DNA from 2 places in the Alteromonas sp. ABV4_515 genome. Region 2 is predicted to be linked to the other one. Evidence: predicted binding sites of a transcription regulator. Region 2 holds the regulator's gene; the other holds the start of a gene.
The links. The regulator LexA, encoded in region 2, represses DNA repair genes until DNA is damaged. The targets are predictions, from matches to a motif close to TACTGTATNNNNATACAGTA.
Positions count from the first base shown of each region.

Region 1: recG (ATP-dependent DNA helicase RecG) is a predicted target of LexA. The motif match lies at 3,436-3,455, and genes of this name have one in related genera.

Region 1 is NZ_JBSWWZ010000004.1:183,183-190,672, forward strand. It holds gene ACXAGX_RS11010 (redoxin family protein) at 113-586, opposite strand; gene ACXAGX_RS11015 (class I SAM-dependent methyltransferase) at 596-1,354, opposite strand; gene recG (ATP-dependent DNA helicase RecG) at 1,347-3,419, opposite strand; gene ACXAGX_RS11025 (peroxiredoxin-like family protein) at 3,542-4,156, opposite strand; gene ACXAGX_RS11030 (RidA family protein) at 4,324-4,710, opposite strand; gene spoT (bifunctional GTP diphosphokinase/guanosine-3',5'-bis pyrophosphate 3'-pyrophosphohydrolase) at 4,731-6,839, opposite strand; gene rpoZ (DNA-directed RNA polymerase subunit omega) at 6,981-7,253, opposite strand.
Region 2 is NZ_JBSWWZ010000001.1:888,505-895,994, forward strand. It holds gene coxB (cytochrome c oxidase subunit II) at 1-864, opposite strand, end outside; gene ACXAGX_RS03810 (YceI family protein) at 1,257-1,832, shown strand; gene ACXAGX_RS03815 (serine hydrolase domain-containing protein) at 1,956-3,098, shown strand; gene lexA (transcriptional repressor LexA) at 3,220-3,846, opposite strand; gene ACXAGX_RS03825 (MFS transporter) at 3,911-5,233, opposite strand; gene ACXAGX_RS03830 (LacI family DNA-binding transcriptional regulator) at 5,283-6,302, opposite strand; gene ACXAGX_RS03835 (TonB-dependent receptor) at 6,661-7,490, shown strand, end outside.

The DNA.
Region 1 (7,490 bases), on a different contig from region 2:
TTCAAAAGCACTATTAATGTTGGATTTTCAGTATATTACGAAGAAGAAAGCGAACAGCTGCCGACTAAAGTATTAGTCGACAACCGATTTACATAAGATAGGCATTAATTAATTACAGGACTTTAAGCATAGATTCCGCATCAGATACTTCAAAACGGCCCGGATCTTCAACAAAAAGCTGTGTCACTTCACCGTCTTCCACCACCATAGAATAACGAACGCTGCGTGCGCCGCCGAAATCACCGGTGTTCATGTCCATACCAATGGTTTTGGTGAAGTACGCGTTGCCGTCTGCCAACATGGTAATTTCTTCGGCGTTGCTAGCCTGCTTCCACGCGTCCATAACAAACGCATCGTTAACCGATATACAGACAATATCGTCAACGCCCTTTGCCTTAATTTTGTCCGCCAATGCCACATAACCAGGCAAATGGGCCGCAGAACAGGTTGGCGTAAACGCACCTGGTACTGCAAACACGACTACTTTCTTACCACCAAAGATGTCATTGGTGTGAGGATTGGTGGTTTTTCCGTCCTTTAACAAGCCAAAGGTGACTTCCGGCAAGGTACTACCAACGCTAATCATACTTCTCTCCTACTTGGGTGATAGATAAACATCAAAACGGTGTTTTTTACTTTTGATCGCCATGGTGGGCGCCACGCCTGCCAGCGGCTCGGCATAGTCAGGACGTTTCACCACAACCCGTTGTTTTGCCAGTGTTCTGGCAGGTAACAGTAATCCGTCCGCATCGTCATCGCTGCCGAGTAACTGCTGAAAAACACGCATTTCTTTCTTTACTAAAGCAGATTTTTTCCGATGTGGAAACATTGGATCGAGATAAACTGCATCAATCTCTTCATTTAACACTTCCATTTGTTCAATGCTGTTACCGTGAATTAACCGGAATCGCTTGGCAAATTCACGGTCTTGCTCTGCCAAGCGCAACAAACCATCGTCGAGCAGTGCGGCGACCACAGGTGAACGCTCCATCATCACCACCCGGCAACCCAACGACGCCAGAACAAACGCATCGCGGCCTAATCCTGGTGTGGCATCCAGGACCGTCGGTGTGTCAGCGCCTTTTACGCCAATCGCTTTGGCAATGGGTTCTTTCTTACCACCGCCATGCTGTTGGCGATACAAACTACTGCCAGAAAGAAAGTCTACAAAAACCCCAAGTTGTTTGGGTTCAGCAAAATCTTTCACCGACAGCTTTCCATCTTCGACGATTACTGCAAGACCTTCTGGCGGTTCGCTTATCACCGGAAAAGACCATTTCTCTGCTACCTGTTGTAGCTTGTTTTTTTCATCTTCGCTTTGCGCTGGGGCAATAAAGACAGAAATGTTATGCATTCCCGTATTGTTCCTTAAATCCAATCCAACGATTAATGATAGCTTGTGCATGACTCGGGTAATCCTGCCATAACCGTTCGGCGATATTCTGTACTTGCGGGACTAATTGCCCGTCACGCACCAAATCAGCAATGCGCATTTCAGCAATCCCGGTTTGCTTAGTGCCCATAAGCTCTCCGGGGCCACGGATTTCCAGGTCTTTTTGGGCAATATAAAATCCATCACTAGACTCGCGCAGTACGCCAAGTCGCTGAGTGGCGGTTTTCGACAAGGGTGCCGAATACATCAATACACACTGACTTTCCACCGCGCCTCGCCCCACCCGTCCACGTAACTGGTGAAGCTGTGCGAGCCCGAGTCGTTCTGGGTTTTCAATGATCATAATACTGGCATTTGGCACGTCTACGCCCACTTCAATAACCGTAGTGGCCACCAGCAAGTCGAGTTCGCCGCGCTTAAATTCGTCCATCACAGACTGCTTTTCGGCCGGCTTTAGACGACCATGCACCAGCCCAACCCGTAAGTCCGGTAGCGCGGTACGAAGCGTTACGGCGGCATCTTCTGCGGCCTGACATTGCAACACTTCCGATTCATCAATTAATGTACATACCCAATAAGCCTGGCGCCCCTGGTTATGACACGCGTCGTATACCCGGGCAATCACATCGCCACGACGGGTATCGGGTAATACCACGGTGGTAACCGGTGAACGCCCGGGAGGCAGCTCATCAATGACTGAGGTATCCAAATCAGCGTAAGCCGTCATCGCCAGTGTTCGCGGAATCGGCGTTGCAGTCATAATTAACTGATGAGGAAAACGGCCCTGCTTCTCGCCTTTTTCACGCAGCGCTAATCGCTGATGCACACCAAACCGATGTTGTTCATCCACAATGACAAGTGCGAGCTGTTGGTATTCCACTTGCTCCTGAAAAATAGCATGGGTGCCCACCAGCATTTGAATATTGCCACTTTCGAGGCGAGTGAGTACTTCCTGACGAGGTTTGCCCTTAAGTTTACCTGCGAGCCAACCGACTTCGATACCTAACGGTTCGAGCCAGCCACGAAAATTACTGGCGTGCTGCTCTGCTAGGAGCTCAGTAGGGGCCATTAGCGCAACCTGGTAACCCGCACCGATGGCTGACAACGCAGCCAAAGCCGCCACCAATGTTTTGCCTGAACCCACATCGCCCTGCACCAAACGCATCATTGGGTAAGGTTGACTCATGTCTTTTTGAATGTCGGCCACTACCCGTTGCTGCGCGCCTGTGGGCGAAAATGGCAAACTATCCAGCAACTTCCCAATTAAGTCATGATTTATGTTGATAGGTATGCCGGGTTGGGCTTGGGCTTGCTGGCGAACCTTCAACACGCTGAGGTGGTGTGCCAACAACTCCTCTAGAATCAATCGCTTTTGTGCCGGGTGCAAACCTTCTTCCATCATCTCCAATGACACATCCGGTGGTGGACGATGCACAAGACGAAGGGCATCGGCCAGCGTCACCTGCCCTTCATACATGCCGTCTGGCAACAAATCCGTTAAGCCGCCCTTTTCCAGCAATGCCAACGATTGTTCGGTAAGATTTCTTAAGGTGAGTTGTTTAACGCCTTCGGTGGTGGGATACACCGGCGTCAGGGTTTCTTCTACGTCATCGTCGTCTTCGCCAATTAACGAGAATTCGGGGTGCATCATTTCCAGCCCCCACTTACCCGTGCGGATTTCACCGAAGCAACGAACTTCATTCCCCGGTGTCATCATGGTGCGCTGAACAGCACCGAAATGGAAAAAACGTAAAGTGATTGTGCCCGTTCCGTCTGAAACTTTCACCACAAACATACGTTTCTTGCCGTACTGGATGTCGGCAGATTTCACTTCACCCTGAATGCTGACATGCGTGAACGGTTTACAGTCTTCGATTTCGTAAACCTGAGTGCGATCTTCGTAGCGGGACGGCAAATGAAACAGCACGTCTTGCACCGTATTGAGACCAATTTTTGACAATTTCTCAGCCACCTTGGCGCCAACCTTTTTCAGATCAGTGACCGGTGTATGAGCGAGTGACTGCATGATGTTTAAAGAAATTAACTGTATATAGGCCCAGTGTAAGGCATTCACAGTCGGTTTGCGAGAGGCTGGCCCTGCAACAGTGTCAAACCTGTATTCAGGGCCAGTAAATTCTACGAGACGAGTTACTCTACCAGCGCTTCAGCGGCTGCCAGAATAAGCTTTGGTGAAGGACGCACCTTGTAGTCGGGGTTTACATAGCTGAACTGCACGACTCCCTGCTTATCGACGATAAATACTGCGGGCGCAGGAAGTACTGGTTTACCTGAACTGTCGTTGGTAAGCGCGATGTTGTAGCTATCGTACTTCTTAGCTGTTTCGGCATCGACGTAATAGCTAATCCCAAATCCATTCAGTGCCGACAGCGAAGCGTCAGACAATAACCGTGCTGCAAACGTTTCCTCGAGCTTTTGCTCGTTCAGTTGCGCTAGCGACTGAGGCGATACCGCCAGAATTTGATAGCCCGCTTTGGTCAAAGGCTTTTCAATGTCTTTCAGACCTGCCAATTGCGCGCTGCAGTAGGGACACCAACCGCCGCGATAAAACACCACCACGGAGGGCTTTTGCATCAATAGTGCTTTTAAACTGAACGGCGAACCGTCGGTATCGGTCACCTTTACATCGGGCACAGACATCCCTTCAAGCAGCGGTCGTACCTCCGACGCGCTTGGCGCGGGCGCCGCAAAAACGTGAAAAACACTACTACAGAGCAGTAGTACAATAAAAGAAACAGAGCGCATGATAATCTCCTGATTAGTTGAAGTTAAAAAGACCCTCTCGGGCCTTTTTTTATTTCAATTTATCAGTAAATAGTCAAAAAGCTTGCGTTTATCGAGGAAGCCAAAAGACAAAGCCGCGTTAAACGCGGCTTAAAAATGCGTGATGCGCAGGCTCAACACAATTTAAATCACTCCGGCAATTCCATAATGCCGTCGATTTCGATTTGAGAACCTTTAGGCAGTTCTTTAACGCCAATGGCTGCGCGAGCAGGATAAGGCTTGTTAAAGTACTTCGCCATGATCTCGTTAACAGTAGCAAAATGAGACAGGTCAGGCAGGAAGATGTTTACCTTAACCATATCGTTAATTGTTCCGCCAGCCGCTTCACAAACCGCTTTTACGTTTTCAAAAACCTGTGTGGCCTGCTCAGCGAAATCATCAGAAATGATTTCCATGGTTTCAGGTACTAGAGGGATCTGACCAGAAAGGTACACAGTGGTACCCGCTTTAACTGCCTGACTGTAAGTACCGATTGCCTGAGGCGCATTGTCGGTATGAATAATTGATTTAGCCATGATGAATCCTGTTCAAAAAATTAGTGTCGGGACTGACTGTGACGCGAGACCTTTTGTACTTCTGACATCGTTCTGATCTTCTTCATCACACGCGCAAGATGTACGCGGTTGTATGTCGTCAATTCAATATCAATAAAGTAGATATTACTTTCTTTTTCTTCTGTCTGGAGCCCGATAATATTGGAGTCGCAACCCGATATCATATTCGTCAGATTAGCCAGTGTACCTTGGTGGTTGTACAGTTCAATACGCAAAGAAGCTTTAAATTCACCTTGCGGCGTATCGTCCCACTGCATAGGCAGTACACGCTGCGGTTCTTCTTTTGCCAGCTTGCGGATGTTCTTACACCCTGTTTGGTGAATGGTCATACCGCGACCCGGGCTGAGTACGGCCACAATCTCATCATCAGGAATAGGATGACAGCAACGGGCATAATGCACTAACAAGCCTTCGGTACCACGAATAGCGACATTCCCTTTTTTGTCCGGAATTTCTGCCGATTCACCAAGTAGGCGGCGAGCAACGATGGCACTCAGCTCATTGCCCAATCCAATATCGGTAAGCAGGTCGTCGAAGGTTTGATGCTTTGTTTCCGCCACCACACGTTCAATGTCTTCCTGGGCGATGTCATCTAATTTCACCATCCCCAATGCATGACGCAACAAACGGTTACCCATGTTCACCGCTTCCTGAGAATGTTGCCTACGCAGATATTGACGAATTCTGGTACGTGCGCGTGCGCTCACTACAAAGTTTAGCCAATTAGCATTCGGCTTCGCCTTTGGCGAGGTGATGATTTCGACAGTCTGACCATTTTCCAGCGGCTTGCTCAAGCTGTAGTTTCTGCGTTCTACCCGCACACCCACACAGGTGTTACCGATATCAGAGTGCACCGCATAAGCGAAGTCTACAGCCGTCGCGCCCATAGGTAACTCAATGATGCGACCATCCGGTGCAAATACGTAGATTTCTTCGGGGAAAAGATCCGTTTTAACGGATTCGATGAACTCGAAGCTCGAGCTTGCGCTCTGTTGCAGTTCCAGCAGCGATTGCATCCACTTACGCGCGCGTAATTGGGCGGTGGTGTCGCTATCGCCGGGCTCTTTATAAAGCCAGTGCGCAGCCACCCCTTTATCTGCCATTTGGTCCATTGCCTGAGTACGAATCTGCACTTCCACAGGAATACCATGAGGGCCCACCAACGAGGTATGCAATGACTGATAACCATTAGTGCGCGGAATGGCAATGTAATCTTTAAAGCGAGTTTCAATGGGCTTGTACAAACTGTGCATCGCGCCAAGTGAGCGATAACAATTGTCCACGCTTTCAACCACAATCCGGAACGCATAGATATCCATCACTTCATTGAACATCAGCTCTTTATTTTTCATTTTGCGGTAGATGGAATAAAGATGCTTTTCGCGGCCGACAACCTTACCGTCAATCTTGTGTTCACTGAGACGGGTTGTCAGTTCCTGACGAATATTATCGATGATTTCCTTTCGATTACCACGGGCCTGCTTTACTGCGGATTTCAATGCACGATGACGCATGGGATACATGGCCTGAAAGCCCAAATCCTCAAGCTCGTTCTTCACATCGTGAATACCCAAACGGTGGGCAATGGGCGCGTAGATTTCCAGGGTTTCCCGGGCAATACGACGGCGTTTATCTGGGCGTAACGAGCCCAGCGTACGCATATTGTGAGTGCGGTCAGCCAGTTTGATGAGAATAACCCGGATGTCCTGCACCATGGCCATCATCATTTTACGGAAGTTCTCTGCCTGGGCTTCCTGCTTGCTGCTGAAGGCGATTTTATCAAGCTTACTTACGCCTTCCACCAGCTCGGCGACAGTATCGCCAAATGCTTCAGCGAGGTCTTCCTGACTGTAATGCGTATCTTCGATAACATCGTGCAGCAACGCTGCCATTAATGTTTCGTGATCCAGGTGCATGTCGGCAAGAATGCCAGCCACTGCAACCGGATGGGTGATGTAGGGATCACCACTAGATCGCATCTGCCCGTCATGGGCTTCATGAGCTAAAACAAAGCTATCCTGCACCAGCTGAACGCGATCAGCAGGCAGATACTCAGAAATTTTTTGTTTTAAACCCTCGAATAAATACACGTGTAGATCACTTTCCTGCAAATAAAGCTAATAGAAACAGAATAATGGAGTATGGTGGGGAATGCCACTAACAAAAACGCCAGCGAACTTTTATTTTAGTTCACTGGCGTTAGTAGTCTGTAATGCAGTCGGTATTGCCGATTACTGTTCAGACAGGATATTCGCTACAGAAGCGAAATCCGCACTTTCCTGTCTTTCCTGATCGCGCAGATCATCTTGATCTAGCGTATCAACATTTACCAAACCTTCTTCGATTTCACGCAATGCGGTAACCGTAGGTTTATCGTTCTGCACATCTACCAGTGCATCTTTACCTTCGGTAGCCAACTGGCGCGCACGACGTGCTGCAACCAGTACGAGGTCAAAGCGGTTACCAACTTTATCTACGGCGTCTTCTACTGTTACGCGGGCCATGTAATTCTCCGAAAATGAAATTAGGCGTAAAACTTAAAAAATGGCCGCGTAGTATACAACACACAACCACGATGTAATAGTACTTTTGAGATCTGTTGGAGCCGCGCGCTTCACTGGCTAAGGGAAGCCAAGCATTTCAAACACGCCGTGAACCCGTCCCTGGGGGCTCCCCTGCAGCATCCCTGCTGCAGAGGGTTTGAAATGCTTAGCTTCCCACGCTGATCGTTCCGCGCGCCT
Region 2 (7,490 bases):
AGCGCAGGTAGAGTTGTATACTTTCTCACCCACCGCCATCAGCTCTTCCTTGCTCATGCTCATTGCAAGCAAACGGGCCTCTTCTTCTTTGGCCTGCTTAACAATGGCCTCCTGTTCCGTCATCCAGGTTTTGTATTCATCCGGGGTTTTAGCAATAACAACAACCGGCATAAAGCCGTGATCTTTACCGCACAACTCGGCGCACTGACCGCGATAAATGCCGGGTTCATTCACCTTTGTCCAAGCCTCGTTGATGAAGCCCGGATTAGCATCTTTCTTCACTGCAAAGTCCGGCACCCACCAGGAATGGATCACGTCGTCGGAAGTAATGAGAAAGCGGACTTTCTGATTGGTGGGGATAACCAGCGGACGGTCAACTTCCAGTAAGTAGTTCTCGCCTTTGTCGAACTTGTTCTCAATTTGCTCGCGCTGTGTAGCCATTACTGAATAGAAAGAAACGTCTGAGTCCATGTATTGGTAGTGCCATTTCCACTGCGAACCGGTGACTAATACCGTCATATCTGGCTTACTGGTATCTTCCATGGCAATCAGGGTTTGGGCTGCCGGTACTGCCATAAATATCAGGATCAAAAACGGGATCACCGTCCACGCGATTTCGACTTTCACGTTTTCATGGAAGTGCGCTGGCTTGGCGCCTTTAGATTTTCGGTGTTTGAGAATGGAGTAGAACATCGCTCCAAACACCACGACGGCGATGGCGACACATATCGAAAACATCAGCATATGCAGGTCGTAAACCTGACCGCTGATATCCGTCACTCCCTGACGCAGATTCAGTTCGCCTGCGCGTTCTGACGTAGAATGAGTTTGAGCTAGTGCGCTGGTCGCGGTGACGACGCTCATTGCCCCCCAAACCATCAATGCGTTACTTACGAGTTTTTTCACTCAACACCTCCGTGATGGAGAATCTTGTGTAATACCCTGCTCACAGGATTCTGTCGTATAGTCGCCCGACTTGTTAATTATTATCTTATTTTGTTATTTTTCTGTTAACTACGGTATAAGAATTAAACAGTTTTTGCTCAATGTCTAGACTTTAGGTGAAAAATAAATGGCGGGTTTCATGGGAATGGTGAAATGGGGAGACGGTCATTATGGCAAGGTTTGCGTTCATTCTGATTATTAGAATGTTTTGTTCAGATCTTAAATACATCTAATTTCTCAGGAAGCCGTATCATTAATCATCTGACAACATTCATTGTTTTGACACCCCAAGTTTAAAAAGGAAATTGGTAATGACTAAATTGATCCCAGCGGTACTGCTTTCAGGTTTGTTCAGCGTAAGTGCATTGGCGGCACCTGTGTCTTATAAAATCGACCCGACTCACACCAATGTCATTGCGTCGTGGAGCCACTTCGGTTTTTCTAACCCTACAGCAGCAATTAACGGTGCTGAAGGGACTATTGTTTATGACAAAGAGAGCCCAGAAGACAGTAAGGTAGACGTTTCTGTATCTATTGCGTCTATGGATACCTTTGTGGCGAAACTGACCGAAGAATTCATGGAAGAAAGCTGGTTCAACGAAGCTAAATTCCCTAAAGCTACGTTCAAGAGCACTGACGTTGAAGTAACAGGTGACAAAACGATGGAAGTCACCGGCGATCTGACCATCAAAGGTGTAACGAAAGAAGTGACACTGGACGTAACACTGAATGGCGCAGGCGTGCATCCAATGACACAGAAACAAGCGGTAGGCTTCGATGCAAAAACAACGATTAAACGCTCTGATTTCGGTATCGACACGTATGTACCGAATGTAAGTGACGAAGTTACCCTGCGCATCACCGCTGAAGCACAAGCGGCTAAGTAATAGTGTAAATATCGATTACTGCATCACCGTCCAGATGCATAGCCCGCGAAAGCGGGCTTTTTATTTGCCAGATGAAAAACATCCTGTAGGGTAAAGGTTTAACCTTCAGACAGGATTGTCCTTTTGCTGCACAAATCACTTCTTTTTTCAGCGCTTTCCCTTGTGCTCTGTTTTAACGCGTTCTCCAAGCCACTCCCGAAAAACGCCATCTCCGCTATGTTCAATGAAGCGGTTAATCATGACACTGTGCCAGGCATCACTATGGCATTGGGTAATGAAAAAGGCATTATGATGGCCGAGGGTTTTGGCTATGCCGATGTAGAAAATCGCGTCGCCATGACACCGCACCACAAGGTTCGCATCGGCAGTGTATCCAAGCTCATCGCAACGGCAGCAATGATGCGGCTGTATGACGAAGGTAAAATTGATTTAGATGCACCGGTAACCGACTATGTCGCTGATTGGCCGAAAGACAAGCCAGTCATTACCTTACGTCAGTTAGCCTCTCATACAGCCGGTATTCGCCATTACAAAGAAGGCGCGAATGAGTTTTTGCTCAATGAAACCTACCCAGATATTAACAGCGCCCTCGCCATGTTTAAGGATGATCCGCTGGAATTCTCACCAAGTACCGATTTCAGCTATTCCACATTCGCCTGGACGTTAGTCAGTGCTGCAATGGAAGGCGCTGATGGCAATCGGGATTTTCGTCAGATTATCGAACAGGAAGTGTTTGCGCCTTTATCGCTAAAAGAAACTGTATTTGATGATCAGTTCACAATTATCGAAAACCGCGCCCGGCCCTATACAACCGAAGAAGGCACTTTGATTAACGCTCCCCAAACCGACCACAGCTACAAGTGGGCAGGTGGCGGTTTTATTGCCTCGCCATCTGACATTGTGCGCTTTGCAGTGGCTCACGTAGCCAGTGATTATTTGGCTGCAGAAACAACGAAATCCATGTTTACCCGGGCAACGTTAAATAACGGGGACGAAGTGGGCTACGGCATTGGCTGGAAAGTTGGCTTTGGCGATTATCGAGAACGGGAAGCGTATAAAGATAACGTGGAAGCACTTAAGTTAATGGACGACATTCCCACCGCGGTGATGCATTCAGGCGGCAGCATGGGTGGTATTACCATGACGATTCTGTGTCGTGAACACAACACAGCAGTGACTGTAGTGAAGAATGTGAGTGGCGAAAAAAATGCTGACGTTTTTATGCTGGCACTAAAAACACTGCATTATGCACACGCCAGTTATTAAGCTAAGGCAAATCCTTTACTAGCGCTGAGTTAAGGGCACCATATTGATAAAAGAAAAAGGCGATGATCACCTCAGTGCATCGCCTTTCTTATTCTTTAGCATCTATTTTGGTGCCCGGCGCTTACATCCAGTCGGCGTTTCTGATCACACCAACGGCTAAACCTTCAATATTGAAAGGCTCCGACGCCAAATCTACCTTAATCGTGTTGAATTCGTCGTTTTCAGCATGCAGCCATACTTCTCGGCCACGTTTTTCAAGACGTTTCACGGTTACGTCTTCATCAACACGTGCAACCACAACCTGCCCATTGTGAACATCTGTAGTACGGTGCACTGCGAGAAGATCGCCATCTAAAATACCGATATCTTTCATACTCATGCCGTTTACGCGCAGCAGAAAATCTGCACGGGGGTGGAACAAGTCAGGATCGACCTTGTAGTGCATTTCCACATGTTCCTGGGCCAGAATTGGCTCACCGGCAGCAACCCGCCCAATTAACGGTAAACCGGCATCTTCCTCGTTTTCAGCTTCCAGAGGAATATTCAGTTTAATACCCCGGGAGGTACCCGCCAGGATTTCGATTACCCCTTTTCGTGCCAGTGCTTTTAAGTGCTCTTCCGCCGCATTGGCCGACTTAAAACCCAGTTGCCTGGCGATTTCGGCACGCGTTGGCGGCATACCGGTTTCCAGCATGGTGGTTTTAATGAGTTCGAGAACTTCCGTTTGTCTTGGGGTAAGTGGACGCATAAACAGCCCTGTTTTTCTATACAGTTCCTGTGAGTATATACAGTTATGCAAGATTGACAAGTGATCAACGTTGATTGATTGCGGTTTTTTCCTCAGCTGTATTTACCATTTCCTGGTGACATTGATGGGTTATCGGATAAAACCAGAGCACGGCAACGCCAAGGACACAGCCGATAGCGGCAATAATGGCAATGCTATCGACAAAGAATTCTGCATTTCCTGCAGTTTGCAACGCAGACCATTCCAGTACCCCCGCTATCACCGCGAATGACAGTCCATCACTCACCCGCATCACCAGGTGGAAAGCGCCAAAGGTTAGCGTAGGGTTCACTACCCCCGTTTCTCGCAAACCATATTCGATAGTGTCGGGTAGCGCGGACCATATCAACACCATGAGTCCTCCGGCAAAAATGCCACACGAGAAGAACGCCAAACACAGGAAAGGTAGCGACCGGGGCGTAAACACCATGAATATAAGTAACACCGCAATCAGACCCACTAAGCCAAGAATCATGGCGTGATGCTTTTCTATCAGGTACGACAGCTTTACGAAGCCGGGCAATGCCACCAATTTACCAATGGCCAAGCTTACAATGAGCCAGTTCGTGAGTTTTTCGTCTGCCAGTAACATACTGGCGAAGTAGACGCCGGATTTGTAAAACACTGGAATAAAGATACAAGGTAAAAGCGCATACAATGCCAGCACCATAAAGGCGCGATTTTTAAACAACGCCGTGAAGGTGGCTCTCAGTGGCGGCCGCTGTACTTGAAGAGGCTGAATTTGTAATGACCACACGGGCATGATGCATAAATAAATATTGCTCAGCATAAACAGACAGCAGAGGCCCAACATCCATAATCGAAGGCTATCTCCCGGGGTTTCCAACAACGCAATAACTTTACCCGCGAAGGCTGCGAAAACCAGAATGGCTGATGCGTTGAAGAAGATGCGGGCAGATGACAACTTTGTGCGTTCACGGCTATCGCTTGTTAGCGTACCAAGCATGGCATTGTGTGGAATATCCAACAACGCATAGCCAATTCTGAACACGATTGCAGCCACGAGATAGAATAAAAACAGCGACTCTTTCGCCAATTCCACGGGATAAAACAGCAGAGCAAAAGACAACACGGTAATAGGGGCACTTAGGGCAATTACTTTCTGATAACGCAGCCGATAGGTATCGAGCATGACTGACAGCGTGATATCCAGAATACCGGACACAATCAGTGAAACCATTAAAATGAGACCTGCTGCCGAAGCCCCTAAGCCCTGAATATCTGCCAGGTAGTAAAGAAGCAGAAGGTCTGTAAAATTCCACAACGTACTTTTGGTAAAAGCACCCGACGCGTAGGCGTTGCGCTGAAACCGAGTCAACGTTTTCACTGGCGGTGCTCTGTCAGCTTAGCTGACAATTGCAACACTGCCGGTTTGTTCACAACAGTGGGCCACATGAGCTACGTTGCACGTACCGACATCTCAAATCAGTGGTTTCTTCATAAGGACGATGAAGTACAAGCTGTTGAATCAATTTTCCGGCCGCAGCCTTACCCAGGTTCTCCACCGGTTGATGCACCGTACTTAGCGGTGGCCAAAGGTTTTTACTAGAGGGGTCGTCATCGAATCCCACTACCGATAACTCGTACGGAATACGCAATTTAAGCTGGCTAGCTACTTTGTAAACCAGTGTTGCAATGTAATCGTTGAAGGTGAAAAATGCCGTGGGCCGATCGTCCCGGCTCAGCATGGTGCGGATAATTCTTTCGTAGGTCTCGTCGGTTTTAGGGTTACTATTTACCACCAGCTCAGGATCGACACTGATCCCAAAATTATCATGGGCTTCCTGAAACCCTTGGTAGCGCAGTAAGCCGCCATGGACCGTGTTGTAATTAATAATGCCAATACGACGGTGACCCATGGTCAACAAATGGGTAACCGCCTCTCGTACACCGCCGACAATGTCGCAGGATACGCAGCTGACTTCGTCCATATCCATCGGCAAAATTTTTACTACGGGTTTGTTCTCGGCGTTAATCACCTCAAGCACACCTTTATCATCACACAAAGGGGGCGTGAGAATATAGCCATCGGGATTAGAGCGTTCCGAGAGTTTTCTGACCTGTTCAACAAGCGAAGCTCTGTCTTTAACTGGCCTCACAAGTAGGTCATAGCCCGCTTCATCACAAACTTCAATGGCCCCCGACGTCAGCCTTGCGGAATAAGAGTTGGAAGCATAGTCCATATATAGCAGGCAAATAAGATACGACTGCCCGGTCCGCAGTCGCCGGGCATTTAAATCTACGCGATAGCCGGTTTTCGCCACGGCATCGAGGACTTTCTGCTTATTTTTATCTCTAACGGTGGGGTCGTTGTTCAGAACCCGCGACACGGTTTTGATAGACACGCCAGCTTCTTCGGCAACGTCATGCACTGTGATGTTCTTTTCCGCTTTCATATCTACTTACGTTTTCTGCAACTATTTCTATTGTGCCACAGGCTTTCCGAAAACCCAGTTGAAAATATTGCGTTATAGACAACAAAAAGACAACGTTAGCATATAATATTTGAAAATATGCTTATAACCCAAACTTAGAAACAAAAATTAAGATCATATTTTTCAACACTTTAAATAAAGTATGAGCGATATCAAAACAAAAAGACAACGATAGACTTTTAAACAGATCAAGCTGTATCCTTGTTAAGAAATTAACAATTATTAAACAAAAAATATCAGCGCAGCTCAGTGTTTGGGATGCGCACAAAAAATGCACTTATGTTGCCGAGTGCAAAAAAAGACCTGAGGAGATACATTGATGTTTAACCAAAAGCCACTCACAAAAGCGTTACTGATAGCGTTGGGCGCGATGTCGTCGTCGGCCCTGCTCGCGCAGGAAGACGCTGAGCAAGACGCAAAATCCAAAGCCCAGTTGGAAGTCATTGAAGTCACTGCGCAAAAGCGTGTGCAGGGATTCATGGAAGTGCCCGTCGCAGTAACAACCGTATCTGGAGAAATTCTGGATGCAGCGCAAGCTACAGAATTTCAGGATCTGGTGCAGGTAAGCCCGTCTGTTACGTTTAATCAGTCTGGTGATATGCGAGGTTCCGGCGTTAACATTCGTGGTATTGGTACTACCGCCTTCCAGACAGCCGTAGAGCCCACCGTAAGTACAGTAATCGATGGCATTCCGCTAGGCCGTACCGTGCAATTCCTGTCAGATCTGGCTGACATCGACCGGGTGGAAGTACTGCGCGGTCCACAGGGCACACTGTTCGGTAAAAATGCCTCAGGTGGTGTAGTTAGCGTCTTTACCAAACGCCCGGAAGATTCTTTTTTCGGTGAAGTCCGTATGACGCTCACCGACGATGACGCCTGGGGATTGATGGGTCAGGTTACCGGCCCCCTCAACGATAATATGCGTGGACGCTTGTCGTTCTACAATCGTGACTTCGATGGTTTTGTAAAAAACCTCACCACTGGCGAGATGATCAACGGTGACGAAAGTAAGGGGATGCGCGGTAAGCTGGATATCGATCTTGGCATGGATGACAACCTCTATATCATTGCGGATTATTCCAAGCAGACACGGGATTGCTGTACACCAACGCTACAAAGTATTGGCCGCGGTTCACTGGCTGACCTCCA